Regions from separate parts of the Planococcus sp. 11815 genome, predicted to be linked through region 1. Evidence: riboswitches for the same ligand, from Rfam matches in the RefSeq annotation. Region 1 holds a riboswitch; each other region holds the start of a gene.
The links. Region 1 has a riboswitch for S-adenosylmethionine ahead of M1Q06_RS14545 (methionine ABC transporter ATP-binding protein). Riboswitches for the same ligand answer to the same signal wherever they lie in the genome.

Region 1 (7,973 bases):
ATGTCTGATAATTCTTTCAACTCGCCTATTTCATTATCGAGCAAGAAATCTCCGAGTGCAAGGCGTGGGGCGCTATAGTAAACTATAGAAAAAAAGCGGGGCGGGGGAGAGTCAGTGTACGAAGATCCGGTCAAAGAAATGCTTGTATGGATGAAAGTGCTGCTGCTGACGGCATTGATCATCTTTGGGGTCCGCCAGTTCCTGTTCGAGCCGGTCATCGTCGAAGGCGGATCGATGCAGCCAAGCTATTACGAAAACGATAAATTAGTGCTGAACAAAGCGACCACAATCACCAACTTCGATACAATCGTGTTTTTTGCACCGGACGGCAGCCGTTTCATCAAGCGGGTCATCGGCGTTCCGGGCGACCATATAAAGATGTCGGGTGGGGAGATTATCCTGAACGGACAGCCGCTGGACGAACCCTACCTGGATGGAGGCGGAAATGACGAATTCACGGCACAGCCCCAATTGGCCAGCGAATTTTCAGTTCCCCCGGATTGCTATTATGTCCTCGGCGACAATCGCAGCAATAGCACGGATTCCCGCGTGCTGGGATTTATCCAGAAACAAGACGTGATCGGTGAAGTGAAATTCCGCTTTGCGCCTTTCAGGGAGTTCGGGTTCGTGGAATGAATGAGAAGTTTAGCAAAAGCTTTTTCCGCTGAGCAGGGGCTCTTCGGAAAAAGCTTTTTTGTATGGCTATGATTTCCTTTTCTTTATATGGATGAAGCGTTGTTTATGGAGTAGCTATGGATATTCAGAAAGAATTTCAATTCCTTTTAAATAGTTCTAAATATTCACAATTTATTTCTTTTTAGTCCAATTGAATTATGCTAAAATCTAATTACTGAATATTTGAAAAATAATAGATCGGATTGTTTACGAAGGGGTGGGGAAATGAAGACGATGTGGCGGGGTGCAGGAAGATATTTTCTTATAGCGTTGATTGCGGGAGGTGCGGCTTTCCAACTGGGCGAGGGGCAAGCTGAAGCGGCAGAAGGTGTACTGGAAATCGGGGCGGCGCATTTAATGGAAGGGCAGCGCCAGGCTTTTCAATCCCATCTTGCCAGTTCGCTGTTATTTATGGACAAAGGCTTTTTGGATAGCGAAGCGGATGATTCCTACCCTGCCTCCCATATCGCATTCGCGCCTGGGAGCGATGAGTCGGAGATGAACTTTTCATGGTATTCACCAAGCACGACCCGTGCCGGCCAGGTGCAATATGCAGAAGTTTCTTCCGGGACCGAGGATTTTCCGGAAAACGCTGCGGTAACGGTCGATGCATCGTTGAAAAACGCTACTTACGGTTATTCTGCCCATGAAGCGGTGATCACCCAGCTCGAAAATGAAACGGATTATATGTACCGTTTAGGAGATGGGCGTGGCAATTGGACACAAGCTTTTCATTTCAAGACTAAGGATCCTTCATCATATGAATTTGTGATGGTTGCTGATCCGCAAATCGGCGCGTCTGGCGATATCGCAGAAGACCAAAGAGGCTGGGACAAGACCCTGCAGCAAGCAATTGGAAACAGCCCCGACTCAAGTTTCATCCTGTCCGCAGGCGATCAGGTCGATGCCCGCTATTCCGAAAAAGAATATGCGGCTTATTTCGCGCCTGAACCGCTGCGCAATTATCCAACGGCGACCACCATCGGCAACCATGACGATACCTATCATTACGCCTATCATTTCAATGTCCCGAATGAAAACTGGGAACTCGGCAATTACGATAATTCCGGTGGTGATTATTATTTCTCCTACGGGGATACTTTGTTCATGAATTTGAATTCCAATAGCCAGAATCCGGAAGAACATATTCAATTTATGGAAGAAACGGCTGAAGCGACAGCCGATAGGGACTGGAAATGGAAGATACTCGTTTTCCATCATTCAATCTATAGTGCCGCTGCACATTCGCAAAGTGAAGTGGTGCTGAACTTGCGCGATCAGCTCGTGCCGACGATTGACAAAATCGGTTTTGATGCGGTGTTGATGGGGCATGATCATTCCTATGTGAGAACGTACCAGATGGAAAATTTCCAGCCGCTGAAAAATCATATGATGCAAGGGGAGGTGCCGGTCAATCCGGAAGGCACCGTCTATATTACAGGGAACACGGCGAGCGGGAGTAAATTCTACGGCATGCAGACAGAACGCGAACCGTATTCGGCGGTACGCGAACAATGGGGCGTGCCGACTTATATGAATATCCAAGTGGAGCCGACGCGTTTGCGCTTTGAGACCTACCGAACGGATACAGAAGAACTGGTCGATGAATATGAGATCATTAAAGATCCGTCCATCGAAACGGTCGTGCCTGCGCTTGAAAAAGTGGAACTGGAAGCGAACAGCACTGTGCTGGCAACGGAAGAGAATTCTTTCTATCCGGAAACGGAATTGAAGCTGAAAGGAGAAAACGTCGAAGGCGGCCAATACGATATTTCGCCTGAATCGGTTACGTACCGCACGAGCAGTGATGGCATCCAAATAAAAGACGGGAAAGTCCTGGCAGCAGAAGGTGCGGAGCCTGGAAAAGTGGAAGTGTTTGCAGAAGTAAAAGACGGCGATAAAGTGTGGAAAAGCAATGCGATTGAATTCGAATTGGTGGCACATGAAGAAACCAAGCTGCTTGAAGCAGGCAGCGAGTGGCGTTATCTGGACGATGGCAGCGACCTGAAAAAAGACTGGATTGAAGCCGATTTCGATGACAGTGATTGGGCGCAAGGCGCTGGTCCGCTAGGCTTTCCGGAAGATGAAGAACGCCCGGAATTGGGACCAGTGGAAACGCTCGTCGGCTTTGGCGGTGATGAGACCGAAAAAATCGCATTGACGTATTTCAGAGCAGCATTTGAAGTGGAAGATGTGGAAGAAATCGGCGACCTCGGATATGTGGAATTTGGTGTCGACGATGCGGTCATCCTGTATTTGAACGGAGAAGAAATCATGCGCTTCAATATGCCGGAGACAGGTGAGTTCGGTTTTGAGGACTACCAGGAAGCGGTAAGTGATGAGGATTTCGGGAGCGAAGACCGAATCGAGCGCATCTACTTGGATGAAGAGGCCTTGGCGCATCTGAAAGACGGCGAGAACGTGCTGGCTGCCCAAGTGCATCAAGACGACCGCTTCAGTTCCGACCTGTATTGGGACATGGAAATGGCCGTTAATACAAAATAAAAAAGAAGGCGCAATGCCTTCTTTTTTTATTTGCCTATTTAGTGAAAATGCCCAATTTCTCGATGCGTTCAAGCGCTTCTTTAATGCGCTGCTCGTCGACCAATAAGCCGACACGCACAAAACCTTCACCGACAGAGCCGAAGCCGCTTCCTGCAGCGACAGCAATATCCGCTTGGTCGAGCAGGTAATCGGAGAACTCAACGCTCGTGAAGCCTTCTGGAACCGGCAGCCAGGCAAAGAACGAACCTTTTGGCGCTTCCACGTTCCATCCGATCCGTCGGCACTCATCGACCAACACTTGACGCCTTTTTTCGTACAGTTCGACCAATTCTTCGACGCATGCTTGGCTGGCGCTGAGTGCTTCAGCCGCGGCGAGCTGGACAGCCGGGAAGATGCCGGCAAACAAATGGTCCTGAATCAAATTCAAGGCTTCGATCATCTTGGAATTGCCGACTGCAAAACCGATGCGCCAGCCGGCCATGTTATAGGTTTTCGACAAAGTATACATTTCAATGCCGACTTCTTTTGCCCCCTTTGACTGCAGGAAGCTGACCGGTTTTTGACCATCAAAACCGATGCCGCCATAGGCGAAGTCATGCACTACCGCAAGATCGTTTTCTTTGGCGAACTGCACGGTCTCATCAAAAAAAGCCTGAGTGGCTGTAGCGCCGGTCGGGTTGTTCGGGTAATTCAAATACATCAGTTTGGCGCGTTTGAGAATGGACCCTGACACTGCGTCATAGTTCGGCAAATAGCCATTTGCCTGCTCGAGCTTCATCAAATCGAGTTCGATGTCGGCAAGCGGTGCGCCGGACAGGTAATCCGGATAGCCGGGATCGGGCAGTAAGAGTGAATCGCCCGGATTAAGAAGGGCGATCGGCAATTCGACAAAGCCGATTTTTGTGCCCGATAAAATAGCGACTTCAAGGTCCGGATCGATATCGACACCGTATTCCCGCTTATAGAAATCCGCGGCAGCCTGGCGCAATGTGCCGAGCCCACGAAACGGCGAGTAGCGATGTGTTTTCGGGTCCGCCACTGCGTCTTGCAATGCTTTGACGATATGCGGCGGTGTCGGCTGATCCGGGTTTCCCTGGCCAAGATTGATAACATCCCGCCCTTCATCGGCCGCTTTTGACACTTTTGCGACAAGCGCGGCGAAAAATTGATCGGGAAGATTTTGTAAGCGATTTGAAAAGTCCATGGAATCCTCCTCGTTTTCTAAATAATTGCACATCTACCTCAAATCTTATAGAGTTTAATCTAAACTGTCTACAGGGGGAGAGAACATGAAAATCGCTTGTGTGCAGATGGATATCGCTTTCGGAGATCCCGAAACGAATTTTCAGCGTGTGGAAAACTATTTGGAAGAAGCGGCAGAAAACGGTGCAGAGCTTATCGTCCTGCCTGAAATGTGGAACACCGGATATGCGTTAACAGAGCTGGGCGAACTCGCGGACAGCAATGGCCGAACTGCCGATTTCCTGAAAAAATTCGGCAAAGAGCATAGCGTCCATATCGTCGGGGGCTCAGTGTCCACAAAGAAAAAAGATGGTTTCTATAACACGATGTATGTCGTCGACCGGACAGGCGCGCTCGTTTCGGAATACGATAAAGCGCATCGCTTCGGCTTGATGGACGAACATATCCATCTTGAGGAAGGCGAGTCGCTCGGCACATTCGAGCTGGACGGGGAGACCTATGGCGGTGTTATCTGCTACGACATCCGCTTTCCGGAATGGCTTCGGGCGCAAGCGCTGAACGGCGCGAAGGCGATCTTCGTGCCTGCAGAATGGCCCGCAGCTCGCATAGATCATTGGCGTATCCTATTGCAGGCGCGTGCGATCGAGAATCAATGCTTCATCATCGCCGCGAACCGGATCGGCAGCGACCCGAAAAATGAGTTCGGCGGCCATTCGATGGTCATCGCTCCGTGGGGGGAAGTGCGGATGGATATGGGGCAAGAACAAGGCATAGGCTATATCGACATCGATCTTTCAGAAGTAGATGAAGTGCGTGGCCGCATCCCGGTATTCGATGACCGCCGCGTCCCATTGTACAAAAAGTTTGAAAAATCACATTGACAAGCTGTCGCCCGTGCAGGTAATATTGAAAACAACCAAATACGCATGCTTATCAAGAGAGACCGAGGGTAAGGCCCTATGACGTCCGGCAACCCCCATTTAAATGGGAAGGTGCCAAGTCCTGCAGAATGGAATTCATTCTGAAAGATAAGTCGGAATTCTAATTTTCGATGTCTCTTTTGATAAAAGAGGCATTTTTTATTTGCCTGGGGGAGTGGACAGCATGATTCAAATCGAACAACTGAGCAAAACTTATCAAACCAAGCACGGCACGGTAAAAGGCGTCGATGATGTCACTTTGGAAGTGAAAACCGGTGAGATTTTCGGCATCGTCGGCTATTCGGGCGCTGGAAAAAGTTCCCTCATCCGCTGCATCAATTTGCTTGAGCGGCCAACATCGGGCACCGTCAAAGTCGGCGGCCAGGATTTAACGAAGCTGCGCGGCGATGGCTTGCGGAAAGCGCGCCTCAAAATCGGCATGATCTTCCAGCATTTCTATTTGATCAGCCAAAAGACGGTAGCTGAGAATATTTCATTCGCCCTTCGCGCAGCAGGGACCCCGAGTAAGAAGATCGGCCCGCGCGTCGATGAACTGCTCGAAATGGTCGGCTTGTCGGACAAGCGCAATGTCTATCCGGCGCAGCTGAGCGGCGGGCAAAAGCAGCGCGTCGGCATCGCCCGCGCACTCGCGAATGAACCGGCCGTGCTGTTATGCGACGAAGCAACATCCGCTCTCGACCCGAATACAACTTTATCGATCTTGCGCTTATTGAAAGACATCAACCGCAAGCTTAATATCACGATTGTGTTGATTACGCATGAAATGAACGTCGTCAAGGAAATTTGCGACCGCATGGCGGTCATGCAAGGCGGTCGCGTCATCGAAGAAGGGCGTGTTTACGATATCTTCGCCGATCCAAAGACCGCTTTGACAAAGGAATTCATCTCGAGCGTCGTGTCGTTCAATGTACCGGAAGAAATCCTGGAGAAATGTGACGGCACAATCGTCAAAGTCTTGTTCAAAGGCGAAGTCGCTGGGGATGGCATCATTTCCGATATGCTGCAAAGCTATCCGGTCAAAGGGAATTTCCTGCACGGGGCGATCGAATACATCCAGGAATTGCCGCTCGGCATTTTTGTCATGGAACTAAAAGGCGGCCAAGCAGAAGTGAGTCAAGCGATTCACTATCTGGAGCAGCGTGAAGCGATTGTGGAGGTGATGGACCATGGGAATTGAGTGGGGAAGAATCATTGAGTTATGGCCGGAAATCCAGGTGGCGTTTTACCAGACCTTGATCATGATCGGCATCTCGCTTGGCGTTGCGCTTGTCATCGGTTTGCCGCTCGGCATTTTATTGTTCATCACAGACCGCGGCTTGTTCTGGGAAAATCGCCCGGTCAATTCCGTCATCGGATTTGTCGTCAATATCGTCCGGTCGATTCCGTTCATCATTTTGCTCGTCGCGCTCATCCCGCTGACGCAATTGATTACCGGCACGACAATCGGGCCTGTCGCAGCGAGTGTTTCCTTGTCGGTAGCGGCGATTCCGTTTTTCGCACGCATTGTGGAAACGGCGCTGCGTGACATCGATAAAGGCGTCATCGAAGCAGCGATTGCGGTCGGTGCGACGCCTTGGATGATCATTAAAGATGTGCTCTTGCCGGAAGCGAAAGCGAGCCTGATCCAAGGCATCACGTTGACGGTCATCAGCCTCATCGCCTATTCCGCGATGGCGGGCGTCGTCGGTGGCGGCGGCATCGGCGATTTGGCGATCCGCTTCGGCTATTACCGCTATGATAATACGATCATGATTGTCACGGTCGTCATTTTGATCGTGCTCGTCCAATTGATTCAACAGGCCGGCGACTTTACAGCCAAAAAACTCGATAAACGATAAGGGGAGAATGATATGAAGAAACTCACATGGATATTGGCAGCGAGCGCGCTTGCACTAGCCGCATGCGGTGGAGAAGAAGCGGATACAGGAACGACAGAAGGCGGCGAAGCGTCGAAAGACATCAAGCTCGGTGCGACAGCCGGCCCTTATAGCGACATGCTGAACGAAGCGATCGTGCCTGCGCTTGAAGAAAAAGGCTATACCGTCGAAACGATTGAATTCAGCGATTATATCCAGCCCAATAATGCGTTGAACAACGGCGAGATCGACGCCAATTTGTTCCAGCATACGGTTTACCTAGAAAACTTCGAAACAGAAAACGATATGGATTTGAGCGCATTGATTACGGTGCCGACCGCGCCGATGGGTATCTACTCTAATGAATTCGATTCACTGGATGCGGTATCCGACGGGGCCACCATCGCGATTCCGAACGATCCTGTCAACGGTGCGCGTGCATTATTGATGCTGCAGGACGAGGGATTGGTCGAGCTTGATCCGGAAGCGGAAGTGCTTCAGGCGTCTGAACGCGATGTAACGGAAAATCCGAAGAACCTGGTATTCCAGCCGATTGAGGCAGGGCAATTGCCGCGTGCGGTTGAAGGCACGGACCTTGCAGCCGTTCCAGGAAACTTCGCACTGGCAGCGGACATGGACCTTCTTGATGCACTGGCACTTGAAAACATGCCTGACCAGTACCGTAACGTTGTCGCCGTTTCAGCAGAAAATGAAGACAGTGAACTGGCGGCGGATTTGGTCGAGATCGTAGAGTCGGAAGAATTTGAAACGGTCATCGATGAGCAATTCGAAG
Region 2 (7,973 bases), 1.0 Mb from region 1:
GTGCCGAACACATTCCATCCGCCGCCGATTGTCCACAATAACGAAACGAATAACAATAGCGACACAACCGCCATCGTCGCTCCTTGGATGCCGTCGCTGACAATCTGTGCGAATGCGCCGCCGAGGCTGACGTAAACGACCGTGATGATGACGCCGATCGCAATGCCCCATAAATATGGAATGCCGATGACCGTTTCGAACATCGTAGCTAAGCCGACGTTCTGCCCGACGATGTAATAGATATTGAACAGCACTAGTAATGCGACGAGCACGCGTAAGGCTTTGCTGTTATAACGGTTGCCAAGCCACTGGGGAATCGTCAAGCTGCCGCCATTTTTCTGCCCATAGCGCCAGAAGGTTTTCGTGAACAGCAACAGGCCGAGCCACGTAACCCCGAAGCAGCCGATCGTGTACCATAAAGTCGATAAGCCGTATGTATACGCCCAGCCTGGCACCCCAAGAAACAAGTTCGCACTGGCGTATGAGGCGCCAAAACTCATGCCGACGACCGCTGGATTGACTTTGCCTTTCGCGATGGCAAAGCCTTTCATCGATCCGCTATGGGCTTTGCCTTTTTTCCCGAGCCATGTCGTCAAGGCGAAATAGCCGACGAGCATCGCACCAATCAGCGGCAATAGCCAAGTTGTTTCATCACCCATTGCGTTCGCCTCCTTTCGGTTTCGGTTTTGGGTATAGTTTATTCCATAAGGTCAGCCCGACGATCCAAAAGACGGCGACGGCGATCCAGTAAGCTGTCAGCATGCCCATTCCTCCTTTAATTTCTGGCCGGTTCGTGCAAGTGCTTGAACGTTCTGCCCGGATGATTGTCTTTCAATTGCGCTTGGCCTTTGCCGTAGATTTTCTCGCGGTATGTGCCGTCTGTGTATTCTTTCTGCACAAGCCCACGTTCCTGCAAGACCGGAACGACCAGTTCAACAAAGTCCTCGAAGCTTCCGGGTGCGAGCGTGTACGCTAAATTAAAGCCGTCGACACCGGTTTCATCTCTCCAGCGCTCGACTTCGTCTGCGACTTGCTCCGGCGTTCCGACCGCGACCGGCCCTCTTCCGCCGATGCCGACGAATGTCGCCAGTTCCCCGATCGTCCATTTTCTGTCCGGATCGGCACGCGTGAACACTTCGACCGCCGATTGCATGGCGTTGCTTTGGATGTATTCAAGCGTATCGTCCGGCTCGTATCCGGAAAAGTCGATGCCGGTCCAGCCGCTCAGCAAGGCGAGTGCGCCTTCGTAGCTGACATGGCTTTTCAAAGTTTCGTATTTCTCTTGCGCTTCCTGTTCGGTCTTCCCGACAATCGCGGTGAAAGTTGTATAGACGAGCACATCTTCCGGGTTTCGGCCGTTCGCCGTGATGCGTTCTCTTAATGCGTCGACGCCTTTTTTCACAACGGGAATCGTCGGCCCTGCCGTAAACACCGATTCGGCGTGCTTCGAGGCGAATTCCCTGCCGCGCGGCGAAGCGCCTGCCTGGAACAATACTGGCGTGCGCTGTGGCGACGGTTCGGATAGATGAGCGCCTGGCACTTTAAAGTAGTTGCCTTCGTGGCGAATGTCATGGACTTTTGACGGGTCGGTATAGACTTTCGACTGTTTGTCGCGGACGACCGCGCCGTCTTCCCAGCTGCCTTCCCATAATTTATAGCAAACGTCCAAATATTCGGCCGCGAATTCGTAGCGTTCGTCGTGGCTCATCTGGTCATCGAGCCCGATATTGACTGCGGCGCTTTTCAAATAGGAAGTGACGACGTTCCAGCCGATGCGCCCTTTTGTCAGATGGTCGAGTGTCGACATGCGCCGTGCGAAGGTGTACGGATGTTCGTGGCTGACAGATGCCGTGACCCCGAAACTCAAATGCTTTGTCACCGATGACATGAGCGGCACGACCAATAGCGGATCGTTGACCGGCGTCTGCACCGCATTGCGAAGTGCCGCATCGCGCGTCCCGCCGTAGACGTCGTAGGTCCCGAGCACATCGGCCAGGAACACCGCGTCGAACTTCCCTTTTTCCAATAGCTTCGCCAGCTCGATCCAATATTCGCTGTCCTTGTACGTATGCGATCGGTCGTCCTCATGAAGCCACAACCCCGGCGACTGGTGCCCGCCTGCGCACACCATCTCAAAAGCGTTCAAATAAATCCGTTTCTTCGTCATCGTCAAATTCCTCCTTTTGAAATCGTAATTTCCGCAGCCCTCAGTGGAAAATAAAAATAGCCCTCTTTTCTCTGAAATGAGAAAAGAGGGCTATATGAATAATCGGGTCCGCTCTCTTATCTCCCAAGGAATCTCTCCTTGCTGGAAGTAGCACCTTCCTGATGGATATCAGGGGTTGCTGAAGCGTCAACGGGCCAGTCCCTCGGCTTCTCTGGATAAGATTATTAAATTAATCCCTATCTTAATACTAGGAAATAGAGAAGTCAACCGAATTTTCAAAAATAATTTATTTCTTTAGAAAGCGGATGGGCCAGTCTCCATAATCTCCGGGGATTCTTCTGTCTTTTGCACAGAAAAACGCCAATCCCCTGCAATGGGAATTGGCGTTTCCTGTTATTCTTCCTGCCCGCGTGGTGCTTTTGGCGGTTGGCACGTATCGCATTTGCGCTGGTTGTTCTTATTGAACTTCGTGAAAGTCTTCTCGAAGTTATTGCCGCATGCGCATTTGAACAAGAGCTTTTGGGAGAATCCGTGGTATTCCGTCGACAATAACTTGCTGTCGGAATTGTTGTTGACGAATGTCCGGATTTTATCGATCGTCCATCGTTTATTCATTCTGTTACACCTCAATTTAGGATTGGCTGGAGGCTTTTGGGCATCCATTGCCTTGGGACAACGCATAGTTGCCTTAAGTCATCTATTATAGCACGCCTCGAGCCATTCTGTAGCATTGTTCATACCTGACTGGCAAAACACCTTCTGCCAAATACGATCTGTAAAAAATTTGAATCTTTTTGTAGATTTGCTGCGTATAATTTAACTGATAGCAACATACATCCATTTCACGAATGAAAGGCATGATCTCATGGGCATTGTCACATTAGTCATTTTGATTTTCTTACTTCCTTACGTCTGGTTTCTCTGGACTGGCATCAGCAACAAAACCGGCATGATGGAGAAGTACCGCTGGAAAAAACCACTGGCCGCGCTCCTGTTACTGGTCATCCTCAGCGCAGCGCTGAATTATTTTTATTCCAACGCCTACCAGCTGGCATTTTTCCAGAACGGTTTTGAATTGATGGTCGGCCTCATTGTCGCCGGTGCCTTCCTGGTGATTCTGTCGATCATCAATATTATCGTCGGCATCGTTTATAAAAACGCCCCCAAATCGTTCCACAACCCGAAAGTTGCTTGGACAGTTTCAATGTTCCTGTGTGCCACGATCCTGTTTTTCATCGTCTGGGTTTATCCTTTGGCGGAAAAAGCATCGTATATCACACAGCTCGAGTCAGCGATTGCCGCTGCAAATGAACAGCAAGACAAAGAGGAAATCACTGTCGTGTTCATGAGCTCCGAAAAACAATGCGTCCGCCGCAGAACCGAGAACTGCAACTCGAGCGATTACCAAAATGCTTTTTTCGTCAAAAATAATTTAGACGACACGAAGCAAGTGCAAGTGCAAATACGTGCGCTCGACTACGAACAAAACGAATTGAAATCTGTGGAGTCCAAAATCATGACGCTTCAAGCAGGCGAATTGAAACTAGTTGAGACGGAAGAAACATCGGACCAGGAAAGCATTTGGAGCCGCTCTTCATTTGAAACCGAAGTCCGGACGGCTTCTTACCAATCCATCTATCGTTACCGCGACGCCAATTAAAAAAATCCCTTTCCGCCTAGTTGCGGGAAGGGATTTTGCTTTTACGATTCAGTGTGCGTGCTGCTTCCTGCAGCGACCAGCTGGAATGCATCCAGCAAAGCACGCACTTCATCAGTTGTCTCGGTGTGCATCAAATCATTACGGAGTTCACCTGCACCGCGTACGCCGCGCACATAAATCTTGAAGAAACGGCGCAATGGCTTGAAGGCGATCGGCTCGGTCTCTGTCGAGTATTTATCGTGGAGGTCCAAATGCAAGCGCAACAGGTCGAACAATTCCTGCGTGCTGTGCTCACGAGGCACTTCCTCGAAAGCGAACGGGTTATGGAAAATTCCGCGCCCGATCATGACGCCGTCGATGCCGTATTTATCTGCCAGCTCCTGGCCGGTCTTGCGGTCCGGGATGTCGCCGTTAATGGTGATCAAAGTATCCGGTGCGATCTCGTCGCGCAGCGCTTTGATCTCAGGAATGAGTTCCCAATGCGCAGGCACGGCGCTCATTTCCTTTTTCGTGCGCAAATGGATCGATAGGTTGGCGATGTCCTGCTCCAAGACATGCGTCAGCCAGCCTTTCCATTCGTCGACACTTGTGTAACCGAGGCGCGTCTTGACGCTGACAGGCAATCCGCCCATTTTCGCGGCCTGGATGATCTCCGCTGCATTATCGGGATAATTGATCAAGCCGCTGCCTTTTCCTTTGGCGGCAACGTTCGGTACGGGGCAGCCCATATTGATGTCGACGCCTTTAAAGCCTTGCGCCGCCATGCCAATGCTCATCTCGCGGAAATGCTCCGGCTTGTTGCCCCAGATATGGGCGACGATCGGATGCTCATCTTCCGTGAACGTCAAACGCCCGCGCACGCTGTGGATGCCTTCCGGATGGCAATAACTTTCCGTATTCGTAAACTCCGTGAAATACACATCAGGGCTCGCCGCTGCCGCTACGACATGGCGAAATACCACATTCGTCACATCTTCCATCGGCGCCAATACAAAAAATGGCTTCGGCAATTCACGCCAAAAATTCTCTTTCATAACTCAATTCCAATCCTTTCCTTGCGGGATGAAGCAGTCCTTCATCCAAAAATTCACTATCATCTATAATGGAAATCCGAAACGATCAAACGGTTCAATACGTCCTAGCTTTTCTTAACCTTATACAGTTTACACGATTCTACGCGCTGTGGAAAGAGAGTCGCTCCTGCTTCCGCTTGAACGCAAAAGCCCTTCCCGCAATCCGAAGATTGCCTGGAAGGGCTGAATAGACCATCTTCTATTCACTAAAGCGTTCTTTCATCTTTTGATCCAATTGCTTGAACGCCTGTTGAACCAAATCTGCTGGTATTTCTGCGTACCGGTCTCCCATCGACATTTCAAAATAACACGACCCGCTATCGATTTCTTTCAAATAGCTGGTGAGGCCGATCCCCGTTTCTTGCTCAAGCTCCACGATGACCGGTTCTATTTCTTCTTTAGGATGCGAGAAATGGACATGGAACATATTCGAAACCGGCACTTCCGGCAAAGTCACGATGTCCTGGCAGGAATTAAAGAGCGACGCCACTCGCTTCGCAGCTTCGAAATACTGCCCCATCTTCCCGGATCGCTCGTCGAAAGAATAATCGGCTGAGATGATATACGGATAGAGGCTAATTAAATCGCCCCCATGCCGCCTCTTCCACACTTTCGATTGCTTCATGAACGCTTCGTCCCCAGCCAGGATGGCGCCGGCAATTCCGCCGATTCCTTTGTATAAGGATAAATAGACGCTATCGAATAAAGCACAAATTTCCGCTGCAGACTTTTCGTAATAAGGAGTGACTTCCAGCAAGCGTGCGCCGTCGAGATGAAGTTTGATCTGGTTGTCGCGGCAATAGTGCGAGATTTGTTCCAGCGTCTCGAAGCTTGGCAATTGCCCGCCGATTTCACGCTGCGGTAATTCCAACAGCACCGCTGCCACTTCCTCGTCCAGCTCCGCCACATCTTTCAATTCCACGACACGGTCAGGGTCGGTCAAATACACCGATTCAATGCCATGCAATTCTTTCAATCCATCTTCTTCATGGATTTCCAAATGGCTGAGCGGATGGTAGGCCACTCGTTTCAGCCCTTTATCGTCGCACCAAATCCGCAGCGCAATCTGCTGGGCCATCGTGCCGCTCGGGAAAAAGACTGCCGTCTCTTTTCCTAAAAACGCCGCCATCTTCTCCTGAAATTCTTCAATAACCTGCCCACTTCCATACAAATCACTTTCGACATCATCCGCGACGTCTTCAAAAGCCTGTTTCAACACGCCGGCGTTGCGCGTGCCGTGATTCGCCAATTGATACGTCGATTGCTTAAAGGCCGCTTGCAGTCGATTGAGTTCAGCCAATGTCCCCACTCCTCAAAACGCTTAATTTTGAACTTAATAGAACGTATAGCGGTTCTTCCCTGCTTTTTTCGACTGATACAATGCTTGGTCTGCTTGTTGAAGAAGTTCTTTCAAATCACAATCCCCACCGGCCGCATATTGGGCAATGCCGATGCTCGCCGACAGCGGGTAATAGGCTTCCCAATCACTCAAGCTGTCAAGCAGACGGTTTGCCCATCCACTTAATTCCGCTGCACTGGCTGGTTCGGTAAAACAGACCAGAAATTCATCTCCGCCAAGGCGGATCGCCAAAGCATCCGGATGGACGGCAGTAAACCGCTGCAGCTTTGAGGCCACTTCTTTTAATACCACATCTCCCGTATCATGGCCGTACAGATCATTGACCTTTTTAAAGCCGTCTAAATCGAGGAAGAAGACCACGCCTCCCGCTTTTGAATTTCCTTCAAAGAATCGCGTGAGAAAATGGCGATTGTACAGATCCGTCAGCGAATCCCGGTATGCAAAGCGCTCGAGATCCAAGTAATAAGTGAACATCCGCACAATCCGCTGCAATAAAGTGATGCTTTTTGTATCGAACTGGCTTTTTTCATCGTTCACCGCACATAAAGTGCCGAACCGCTCCCCATTAATGAAGGAAATCGGCAGCCCCAAATACGAGCGCACATTGGCCGCTTCGAGCTTTTCCTCAAATGCTCCCAATGCATGCCCGTCTTTGACATCTTCATAGACCAATGGCTGCTTGTTCTTGAAATCGATGCGGCTGCACAGTGAATCCTCCAAATTCAACATCAAGCCCTCCGCTATGGGGATCGCCGTATCGTTTGGTGAATGCTTCAAAATTATTTGCTGGGCTTCGCTCATGGAGCTCAAGTAAAACAATTGATCCGGCAAAATCTCTTTGGCCAGGCCGATTACATCTTCCGCCAGCTCATCAAAATTCTTATACATTTCCAATTCCCGAAATGTCACCATCATTAAGCACCTCAATTAGTGTCAGATTTCTTGTTCATCTTCTTTTGGTAAATTAATCTAACAGCACTTGTAAATAGCCAATATTTAACTATATTTATTAAAGTTTAACATAGAACGGCAGCCCGTGAAGCTTTCTTCAAAGACAGTGAAATAACAAAAACCCCGGATGGCAGCGCATGAATACGCAGTCCATCCAAGGTTCATGGTGATTTTTCCTGATTTAATAACTGACCCAGCTCAAGCCGGTCGTGCCTTCTCCGGCATGGACGCCCACACAGACGCTCAATGGGATGACGTCCACTTTAAGTCCCGAAAATTCCTTCATCAATTCATTTTTCCACGCTTCCGCACCGGCTTCATTATTGCAATGAATGACCGCCACTTCCGGCACCATGCCAGTTTCCATATCCGCGCGCAAGGCCGAATTGACGCTTTCCTTAGCGCGTTTGTTTGAACGGACTTTTTCTTTCATCGTCGTGACACCATCCACAAAGGTGATGACCACTTTGATATTGAGGATATTGCTGAGAAACGCCTGCGTCCCTGACACCCGTCCGCTTTTATGCAATTGGTTCAAACTCGATGGAATGAACGATAGATGCGATTTGGTGGTTAATTGATTGATGGTCTCTACGACTTCTTCGGGTTCTTTGCCGGCTGCGAACAATTCGTTGCCGATTTCGATCATTTTCCCCATCGGGAACGAACCGATTTTCGAGTCGACTGGATACACTTTGAAATCCGCCATCTCGGCAGCTGATTGCGCGCTGTCGAATGTGCCGGACAGGCCGCTCGACAAAT
Region 3 (7,973 bases), 1.2 Mb from region 1:
TGGAAGATGAAGGTGTGGCCATCGGCATGGTGCAGATCGGAAATGAAACCAACGGCGCCATGGCTGGAGAAAAAGACTGGAAGCGCATGAGCGAGCTATTCAATGAAGGAAGCCGAGCAGTCAGAGCACTGGATCCGGAAATTCTGGTCGCGTTGCATTTTACCAACCCCGAAACTACGGGAAGATATGCATCGATCGCCAAAACGCTTGAAGACAACAAGGTCGACTATGACGTATTCGCCAGTTCGTATTATCCATTTTGGCATGGCACATTGACGAATTTGTCATCTGTTCTTAAAAGTGTAGCTGATACTTACGGCAAAAAAGTCATGGTCGCAGAAACATCATATGCCTATACTGCAGAAGATGGCGATGGCCATGAAAACACCGCACCGAAAAGCACTGGCCAAACTTTGGACTATCCAATTACGGTCCAAGGGCAAGCGCATGCAGTCAGAGATGTAGCAGCAGCTGTTGCGAAAATAGGAGATGCAGGCCTCGGCGTATTTTACTGGGAACCGGCTTGGATTCCTGTAGCACCAGACAAGAAGTTGAAGAAAAGCAAAATGATTTGGGAAAAATACGGTTCCGGCTGGGCGACAAGCTATGCGGCAGAATACGATCCGGAAGATGCCGGGGAATGGTACGGTGGCAGTGCAGTTGATAATCAGGCGTTGTTTGATTTTAATGGCCGTCCCTTGCCCTCTTTGAACGTTTTCAAGTACTTGGAGACAGGGGCAGTCGCTCCATTGAAAGTAGATGATGTGAAAAATCCATCCATCTCGGCTGTCGCGGGCGAGGCGATTGTATTGCCTGAATTGGTGACCGTCATTTACAACGATAGCAGCGGAGGCTCGGTTCCGGTTACATGGAATGAGGAAGCATTGCAGCAGGCGGTCAGCAACGGTGCCGGCAGTTATGTGATTGATGGGGAACTGGAGAACGGCTTGTCTGTCACAGTGAATCTTCAGATCAGTCCAGAGAACTTTGTGAAGAATGCAGGGTTTGAAAATAGCGACAGAAGCGTGTGGAATATCACCCACCGAAATGGTACTGCGCCTCACACGAGTTATCAAAACAAAGCATCGGATGCTAAATCTGGAAACTATTCGCTTCATTTCTACTCAGCGGATGCAATCGATTTTCAGGCAGAACAAACGATAACAGGCTTGGAACCGGGATATTACAAACTTTCTGCCTTTGTGCAGGGAGGAGATGCCGAGAACTCCGAGATGTATATTTACGCTGAAACAACTGGCGAGCGCTATACAATGAACACCACTGTTAACGGGTGGGCTAATTGGAGCCAGCCTGAACTAGACGGTATCCTTGTGGAAGACGGTACAGTGACAATCGGCGGAAGCGTGAAAGCAAATGGCGGGGCTTGGGGAAGTCTAGATGACTTTTCCTTGTTCCGGATGCAAGATGCTGATGCAGTGAATCAATAACTGAAAATCTGACCTAGATACTCAAGAACGATCAATGTTCGTGAACAGGTTAAGCTCAACAACGAAGGGATGTGTATCCTAAAAAAGGATCATCTTATTTTGGTTGGAATTGAGTTAGGCAGATAAAATGAAAAACCGCCCAAGGGCGGTTTTTTATTTGGCGCGAACATCTTCAAAAGCATCGAGCTTTTGAAGATCCTCTGGAGAGATGGTGAACGCCAATTGACTATTTTCAACGATGCGTTCTTTGTTCGTTGATTTCGGAAGCGGCAAAGTGCCATGCTCCAGACAATAACGAATGCACAATTGAGCAGGGGTAACGCTGTATTTAGCAGCCATTTCTTTGATTTCAGGGCTGTTCAAGATTTGGCCAGTTGCCAGCGGAGAGTACGCTTCTACGACAATATTATGTTTTTTGCAAAACTGTAGCAGGCTCGCTTGATCACGACCGATATAGAATGGGATTTGATTCGCCATAGGTACAATGTCGCAGGAATCCAAAAGCGCCTGAATATCTTTTTCCGAAAAGTTCGAAACGCCGATTGCCCGAATTTTGCCGTCCTTATAAAGCTTCTCCATCGCTTTCCACGATTCAATATTGCCTTCTGTACAATCTTTGCCGACTTCGTCCCACGGCCATGGCGCATGAATCAAATAAAGATCTAACACATCGACTCCGAGATTTGAAATCGTTTCTTCAAAAGCCGCTAATGTTGCATCATAGCCTTTAATTTCAGCAGGAAGCTTGCTGGTGATAAAGACCTCTTCCCGAGAAATGTTAAAATCTCGAATCGCTTTTCCAACATTTTCCTCGTTCTGATAGGCTAAGGCCGTATCAATATGAGTATAGCCATTTTCTAAAGCAGTCGTTACTGCGGCATAAGCTTCTTCATTTGGGATTTGCCAAGTGCCAAATCCGATAGTGGGAATTTCAACTCCATTGTGGAACGTGAAAAACTTTTCGTTTGCCATGGAAATATTTCCTCCTCTTTATCGAACGCTCTTTTTTATTGTACGACTTTTCTGTCAACAGGGGAACTCTAACCCGCGGTGTCCCTGTGCACCACACAATTATTCCAAGCAAAAAGGCAAGCGCAAATTTGCGCTTGCCTTTTGTCGTTTACTCTCCGAAGATCTCTTCAGAAACTTCCACGATGTATCGCAGTTTGTCCCATTGCTGTTCTTCGGTGAGGATATTGCCGTGGTGAGTCGAAGCGAATCCGCATTGCGGGCTGATGCATAGCTGCTCGAGCGGCACATGTTTTGCGGCTTCTGCGACGCGTGCTTTGATCGCTTCTTTGTCTTCAAGTTCACCATTTTTTGAAGTGAAGACGCCGAGCACAACTCTTGGTCCACCGTTTGGAATGTACTCAAGTGGCTGGAAGCTGCCGGAGCGGTCGTCGTCGTATTCAAGGAAGAAGCCGTCGACTTTTTCTTTGGCGAACAAAGTCGGCGCGATCAATGCGTAGCTGCCTTCAAATGCCCAGTCGGATTGATAATTGCCGCGACACAGGTGAGTCGTCACAGCGAGGTCTTCCGGCTTGCCTTCCAGCACGCCGTTTGCGACACGAAGCGCCAAGTCGATCAAATACTCGCGATTGTATTTTCCATCGTTGAACGGAATGTCCGGAGATGACAAGCCAGCGATATAGACATCGTCGATTTGGATATAGCGCGCGCCGGCATCATAAAATGCCTGGAAAGCGTCGCGGTAAGTTTGAATGACGTCTTTCGCGTAGTCTTCCAAGTCCGGATAGATGGCTTCATCGCGGATGCCTTGGTTGAAAAATTGGTTCGGGCTTGGAATCGTCAATTTCGGCACAGCGCGGCCGCCGACGATTTCCTTGAATTCAATGAAATCACTGAGAAATGGATGGTTTTCATTAAAAGAAATCTTGCCGATATTGCGCACGTCATAAGCTTCCGTTTCGACGTTTTTGAACTGATAGCCTTTTTCCGGCGTGTAACCTTCGAAGCCATTGATATGCGCCATGAAATCAGTATGCCAGAACGTGCGGCGGAATTCGCCGTCCGTCACTGCTTTGAGACCGACTTCGATTTGCTTGTCGACGATGCGCTTGATTTCCGTCGTCTCGACTTCCCGCAGCTGTTCCGCTGTGATTGTGCCTACTTTGAACTGTTTGCGCGCCTCGTGAATGCTGTCGGGGCGCAATAAGCTCCCGACGTGATCAGCCTTGAATGGGGCAGTTGTTAATTTTTGGTTTGTTTGAATAGTTGAATGGATCATGTGAAATTCCTTCTTTCTGTTTTTAGTGTGAGTGGTGGAAATAAAAAACGGGCTTTCTTCGAAAAGAAGAAAGCCCGTTTTGGAAAAGCATTCTTCTTATCTTCTAGGCTTATGCCTATTGGAATTAGCACCTTGTCCTGAAATAGGGCGGTTGCTGAGACTTCACAGGGCCAAATCCCTCCGTCTCTCTTGATAAGAAATCGACTATTAAGTTAATTGCTGGTTGATGTTGTTCACATTAAACCAATCTTCGGACAATTGCAAGGAAATTGGGAATTATTTTTTTGTGCCTGTGCACCACACAATTCGAGTAGTGCCCCATGCAGGATAAGTGAATAAGAAATACCTTCAAATCAGGATCAGTAATATTCCTTCCGTATTTTCATGCCTTCAGGTAAATAGTCATAATTGTGCCGTACACAGGGACAGTTACAATTCACAACGGTTTCCGGCTCTCAATGGTCAAAAATAGTCCGCCGTAATAGGATTCCACCTTCACAATTTCCAGAGGGGAGCGATTCACCAAATCGATTGTATCGCGGTTCAAATGGCAGCCGTCGCATAGCTTTTTCCAGACGGGTGTCAAGGATTCCTGAGTTTTGCCCATGAGCGGTTGGTCCATTTTGACGTGCTCGAACATGAGGATCTGGGCGCCGGGTTTGCTGACGCGGTAGATTTCTTCGAGCGCTTTGACCGGGTCTGGAATCGTGCAGAATACTAAGGTCGCGACGACCGTATCGAAGCTGTCATCGGCAAAGGGCAGTTTTTCAGCGACTGCTTCGTACGTGCGAATCGGTGTCTTCGACTGTCGGATGCGTTTGCCGGCCTGTTTACTCATCTCCGGGTTTGGTTCGATGGCGTCGACCCGTTCGGCATTTTGATAATAGCGGAAGTTCGCACCTGTTCCGAAACCGATTTCGAGCACGCGACCTTGCGCTTTTTGAACCAGTCCGGCGCGGATTTTTTCAAAGCGCGTCTTCTCGAGCGGCTTCATGGCCGTGTCATATATATGCGGTAAAAATCCAGCCATAGTGATCAACTCCTGTCTTGTGTATTGCATCTTTCTATACCATTCCACTTTCCCTGTCAATGTCCTGTTTATTCCTGGAATGAACGGTTTGTCTAGGATTATACAAAAACTATACAATCAGCGTTTTTAAGCTTATTATGAAGGGAATAACAAGGACAATGGCAAGGCATTAAAGAAATCTCCGTACAGGCGGTTTTAGCGTAAAAAAGAAGGATACATATTTCATTAAAAAGGGGCGGTACATATATGGGGAAAGCGAAGAAATCCGTAATCGTAATCGGAGGCGGGCTTGGGGGCTTGTCGGCGGCGATTTCATTGCAGCAAAAAGGCTATGAGGTTTCGTTATATGAAAAGAACGAGCATATCGGCGGGAAAGTGAACCGCTTAGAGCGGGACGGCTTCGGTTTTGACTTGGGCCCGTCGATTTTGACGATGCCGCATATTTTCGATCGCTTGTTCCAAGGCAGTGGCAAGAAAATGACGGATTACGTTCCGATGCAACGCTTAGAGCGTGAGTGGCGCTCATTTTTCCCGGACGGCACGGTGATCGATCTGTACCATGACCTTCATTTGATGGAGCGGGCGAACCCGGCACTGTCGAAAAAGGACATGAAGGAATACTACGCGCTGCTCAAGTACGCGAAGCGGATTTACGAAACGACCGAGCGCAGCTATTTGAAGGAAGGGTTTGAATCGCCGAAGGAGGCCGTCGCACAAAACGGCATCCTTGCGACTCTGACCGGATTCGATTTGACCTCGACGATGTACAGCGCGATTTCCAAGCGCATCAATAATCCTCATTTGCGCGACATGCTGTCGTATTACGTGAAATACGTAGGGTCTTCGCCGTATAGCGCACCCGCTGTGCTCAATATGATGATTTATATGCAACACGCACAAGGCTGCTGGTATGTGCCGGGCGGCATGGAGAGACTGGCGCGCGAAGAAGGCGTCCAGATCCATACCGGCATGGGCGTGATTCGTGCCTTGACGAGTGCGGAAGGCAAGATCACCGGCGTCGAACTCGAAGACGGCAGCTTCCAAACCGCTGATTATTACGTATCGAATATGGAAGTCATCCCGTTCTATCAAAAAATGGTCAAGGCGGAGCATGAGTTTGTCGATAAGCTCGAGAAGAAATACGAGCCGGCGAGTTCCGGACTCGTTTTGCATCTCGGCGTCAAGAAGACCTATCCGCAACTGAACCACCATAATTTCTTCTTCTCGGACAATTTAAAAGAGCAGATGGACAAGGTGTTCGAGCGTCATGAATTGCCCGACGACCCGACGATCTATCTCGTCAACGTCAACAAGACCGACCCGACGCAGGCGCCGGAAGGGTATGAAAATATTAAAATCCTTCCGCATATCCCGTATATCCAGGACAACCCGTTCACGCCGGAACAGTACAAGGAATTCGAAGAGCGAGTCATCAATAAGCTCGAACGCATGGGGCTCGACGGCTTGCGCGATAATATCGTCGTACGCGATGTCTGGACGCCGCATGATATCGAACGCATCTACGGTTCGGACCGCGGAGCGATTTACGGAACGGTTTCCGACAAGAACAAGAACGGCGGCTTCAAGCACAAGAAGCAAAGCGAACTATATGACAACCTGTATTTTGTCGGCGGTACGGTCAACCCGGGTGGCGGCATGCCGATGGTGACCTTGAGCGGCCAGCAAGTGAGCGATAAGATCGTCAAACGCGACAATGCAAGCAAGTAGAAGTCTTTAGTTGAAGCGTGTATTGGATTTCCTGTCTTCATAGCCTGGACTAATTACAATTCAAAAGGCGGTGCCAATGACTTCGAAAAGTCATTGGCACCGCCTTTTTGCCTAGCTATTTTCCGAGTGTCACCGGAAGTTCACGGACGCCGCGGACGATCATGCCCGGACGCCATTCGAGTTCGTTTTCTGGGACAGCAAGCGCCATGGCAGGAAAACGTTTCAATAGACCGTCGATGGCGGTATGGCCTTCCAGCCGTGCGAGGGGAGCGCCGAGGCAGAAGTGGATGCCTTTGCCGAACGCCAAATGGGCACTTTTTTCGCGGTGGATATCAAACAGTTCAGGGTTATCGAACTGCTCGGGGTCATGGTTCGCCGCGTTCAGCGCGACGATGACCAGATCGCCCCGGTGAATGGTTTTTCCGCTGAATTCGATCTCTTCCGCGGCCCATCTTGAGGTGCTGAATTCGACCGGTCCGTTCAAGCGCAGCGATTCTTCGATGGCCGGCCCGATCAGTTCAGGCTGTACGCACAATTCGTGCTGCTGTTCAGGATGCTTCAACAGCGTGAGCACGGTGTTGCCGATCAAGTTCACGGTCGTTTCGTGTCCCGCGATGATAAGCAAGGAGACCAGCCCGTACAGCTCTTTTTCCGTCAAACGGTCGCCAGCTTCTTCTGCTTCGATCAAGCGGCTGATTAAATCGTCTCCCGGTTGTTGGCGCACTTTTTGGAACCATTCGCCGAGATATTGGATAAATTCATTCATATGTTCGTAGACACTGACACCTGCTTCGCCGCTCGTGCCTTCGATCAGCGAGTTCGACCAGGTACGGAATTTGTCGCGGTCCTGTGAGGGCACGCCCAAGATCTCGCAAATGACGATGATGGGGAGCGGAAAGGCGAATTCGTCAATTAATTTGACGTTCGATTTGCCTTCGAATCCATCGAGCAATTCGTCGGTGATTTCCTGAATGCGCGGTTTCATGCCTTCAATCATTTTCGGGGTAAAGGCTTTTTGTGCGAGCCCGCGCAGCCTTTTATGGTCGGGCGGATCGGAAAATAGCATGTTTTGGGCGAATACGCTCATCTCGTCCATGCTGCCGCCGAACAGCTTCGAAAAGTCTTTGATGAAGCGCGGGTCTTTCAATACGGCTTCCGCGTCCGCGTAGCGCGTCACGAGCCAACCGAGCTGGCCATCTGGAAAACGCACCTGGTGCACAGGGTCTTCTTCGCGCAGCCGTTCGTAGGCTGGGTAAGGGTTCCTGGTGAATTCTGGGCTGAATAATTTCGTTTCGTCTTTGTCATGCAAATTCATTGAAATGCCTCCTTTTTTATCTATACCCTGAGGCGGATGGCTTTTACTCGCCTATTTTTCATATTCCTTCCTTCTCTAAAGAAATATGGAAGGCTGCTTTTTCGGTCCAGGCGATTTTCCGGCGAAATGGTTTGGCTAGTCATTAGCTTTTTTGAGCTTTATCGACAAACTGGGTGATGGCCTTTGCGACTTCTGGCGGGCCTT

Region 2: another riboswitch for S-adenosylmethionine. It lies ahead of M1Q06_RS03135 (LLM class flavin-dependent oxidoreductase); the one in region 1 lies ahead of M1Q06_RS14545 (methionine ABC transporter ATP-binding protein).
Region 3: another riboswitch for S-adenosylmethionine. It lies ahead of M1Q06_RS03865 (5-methyltetrahydropteroyltriglutamate--homocysteine S-methyltransferase); the one in region 1 lies ahead of M1Q06_RS14545 (methionine ABC transporter ATP-binding protein).

Annotation. Positions count from the first base shown of each region.
Region 1 covers NZ_CP096991.1:2,891,358-2,899,330, reverse strand. The annotation lists gene lepB (signal peptidase I) at 115-636, shown strand; gene M1Q06_RS14560 (fibronectin type III domain-containing protein) at 901-3,180, shown strand; gene M1Q06_RS14555 (pyridoxal phosphate-dependent aminotransferase) at 3,215-4,384, opposite strand; gene M1Q06_RS14550 (carbon-nitrogen family hydrolase) at 4,470-5,264, shown strand; SAM riboswitch class I at 5,311-5,418, shown strand; gene M1Q06_RS14545 (methionine ABC transporter ATP-binding protein) at 5,488-6,501, shown strand; gene M1Q06_RS14540 (methionine ABC transporter permease) at 6,491-7,162, shown strand; gene M1Q06_RS14535 (MetQ/NlpA family ABC transporter substrate-binding protein) at 7,175-7,973, shown strand, end outside.
Region 2 covers NZ_CP096991.1:587,804-595,776, reverse strand. The annotation lists gene M1Q06_RS03140 (sodium:solute symporter family transporter) at 1-659, opposite strand, end outside; gene M1Q06_RS03135 (LLM class flavin-dependent oxidoreductase) at 776-2,167, opposite strand; SAM riboswitch class I at 2,281-2,389, opposite strand; gene M1Q06_RS03130 (hypothetical protein) at 2,561-2,782, opposite strand; gene M1Q06_RS03125 (hypothetical protein) at 3,033-3,827, shown strand; gene M1Q06_RS03120 (tRNA dihydrouridine synthase) at 3,869-4,861, opposite strand; gene M1Q06_RS03115 (threonine aldolase family protein) at 5,100-6,200, opposite strand; gene M1Q06_RS03110 (sensor domain-containing diguanylate cyclase) at 6,234-7,175, opposite strand; gene M1Q06_RS03105 (DegV family protein) at 7,393-7,973, opposite strand, start outside.
Region 3 covers NZ_CP096991.1:756,326-764,298, forward strand. The annotation lists gene M1Q06_RS03855 (glycosyl hydrolase 53 family protein) at 1-1,448, shown strand, start outside; gene M1Q06_RS03860 (aldo/keto reductase) at 1,602-2,420, opposite strand; gene M1Q06_RS03865 (5-methyltetrahydropteroyltriglutamate--homocysteine S-methyltransferase) at 2,569-3,696, opposite strand; SAM riboswitch class I at 3,790-3,895, opposite strand; gene M1Q06_RS03870 (class I SAM-dependent methyltransferase) at 4,133-4,726, opposite strand; gene M1Q06_RS03875 (phytoene desaturase family protein) at 4,973-6,454, shown strand; gene M1Q06_RS03880 (cytochrome P450 family protein) at 6,570-7,769, opposite strand; gene M1Q06_RS03885 (alpha/beta fold hydrolase) at 7,912-7,973, opposite strand, start outside.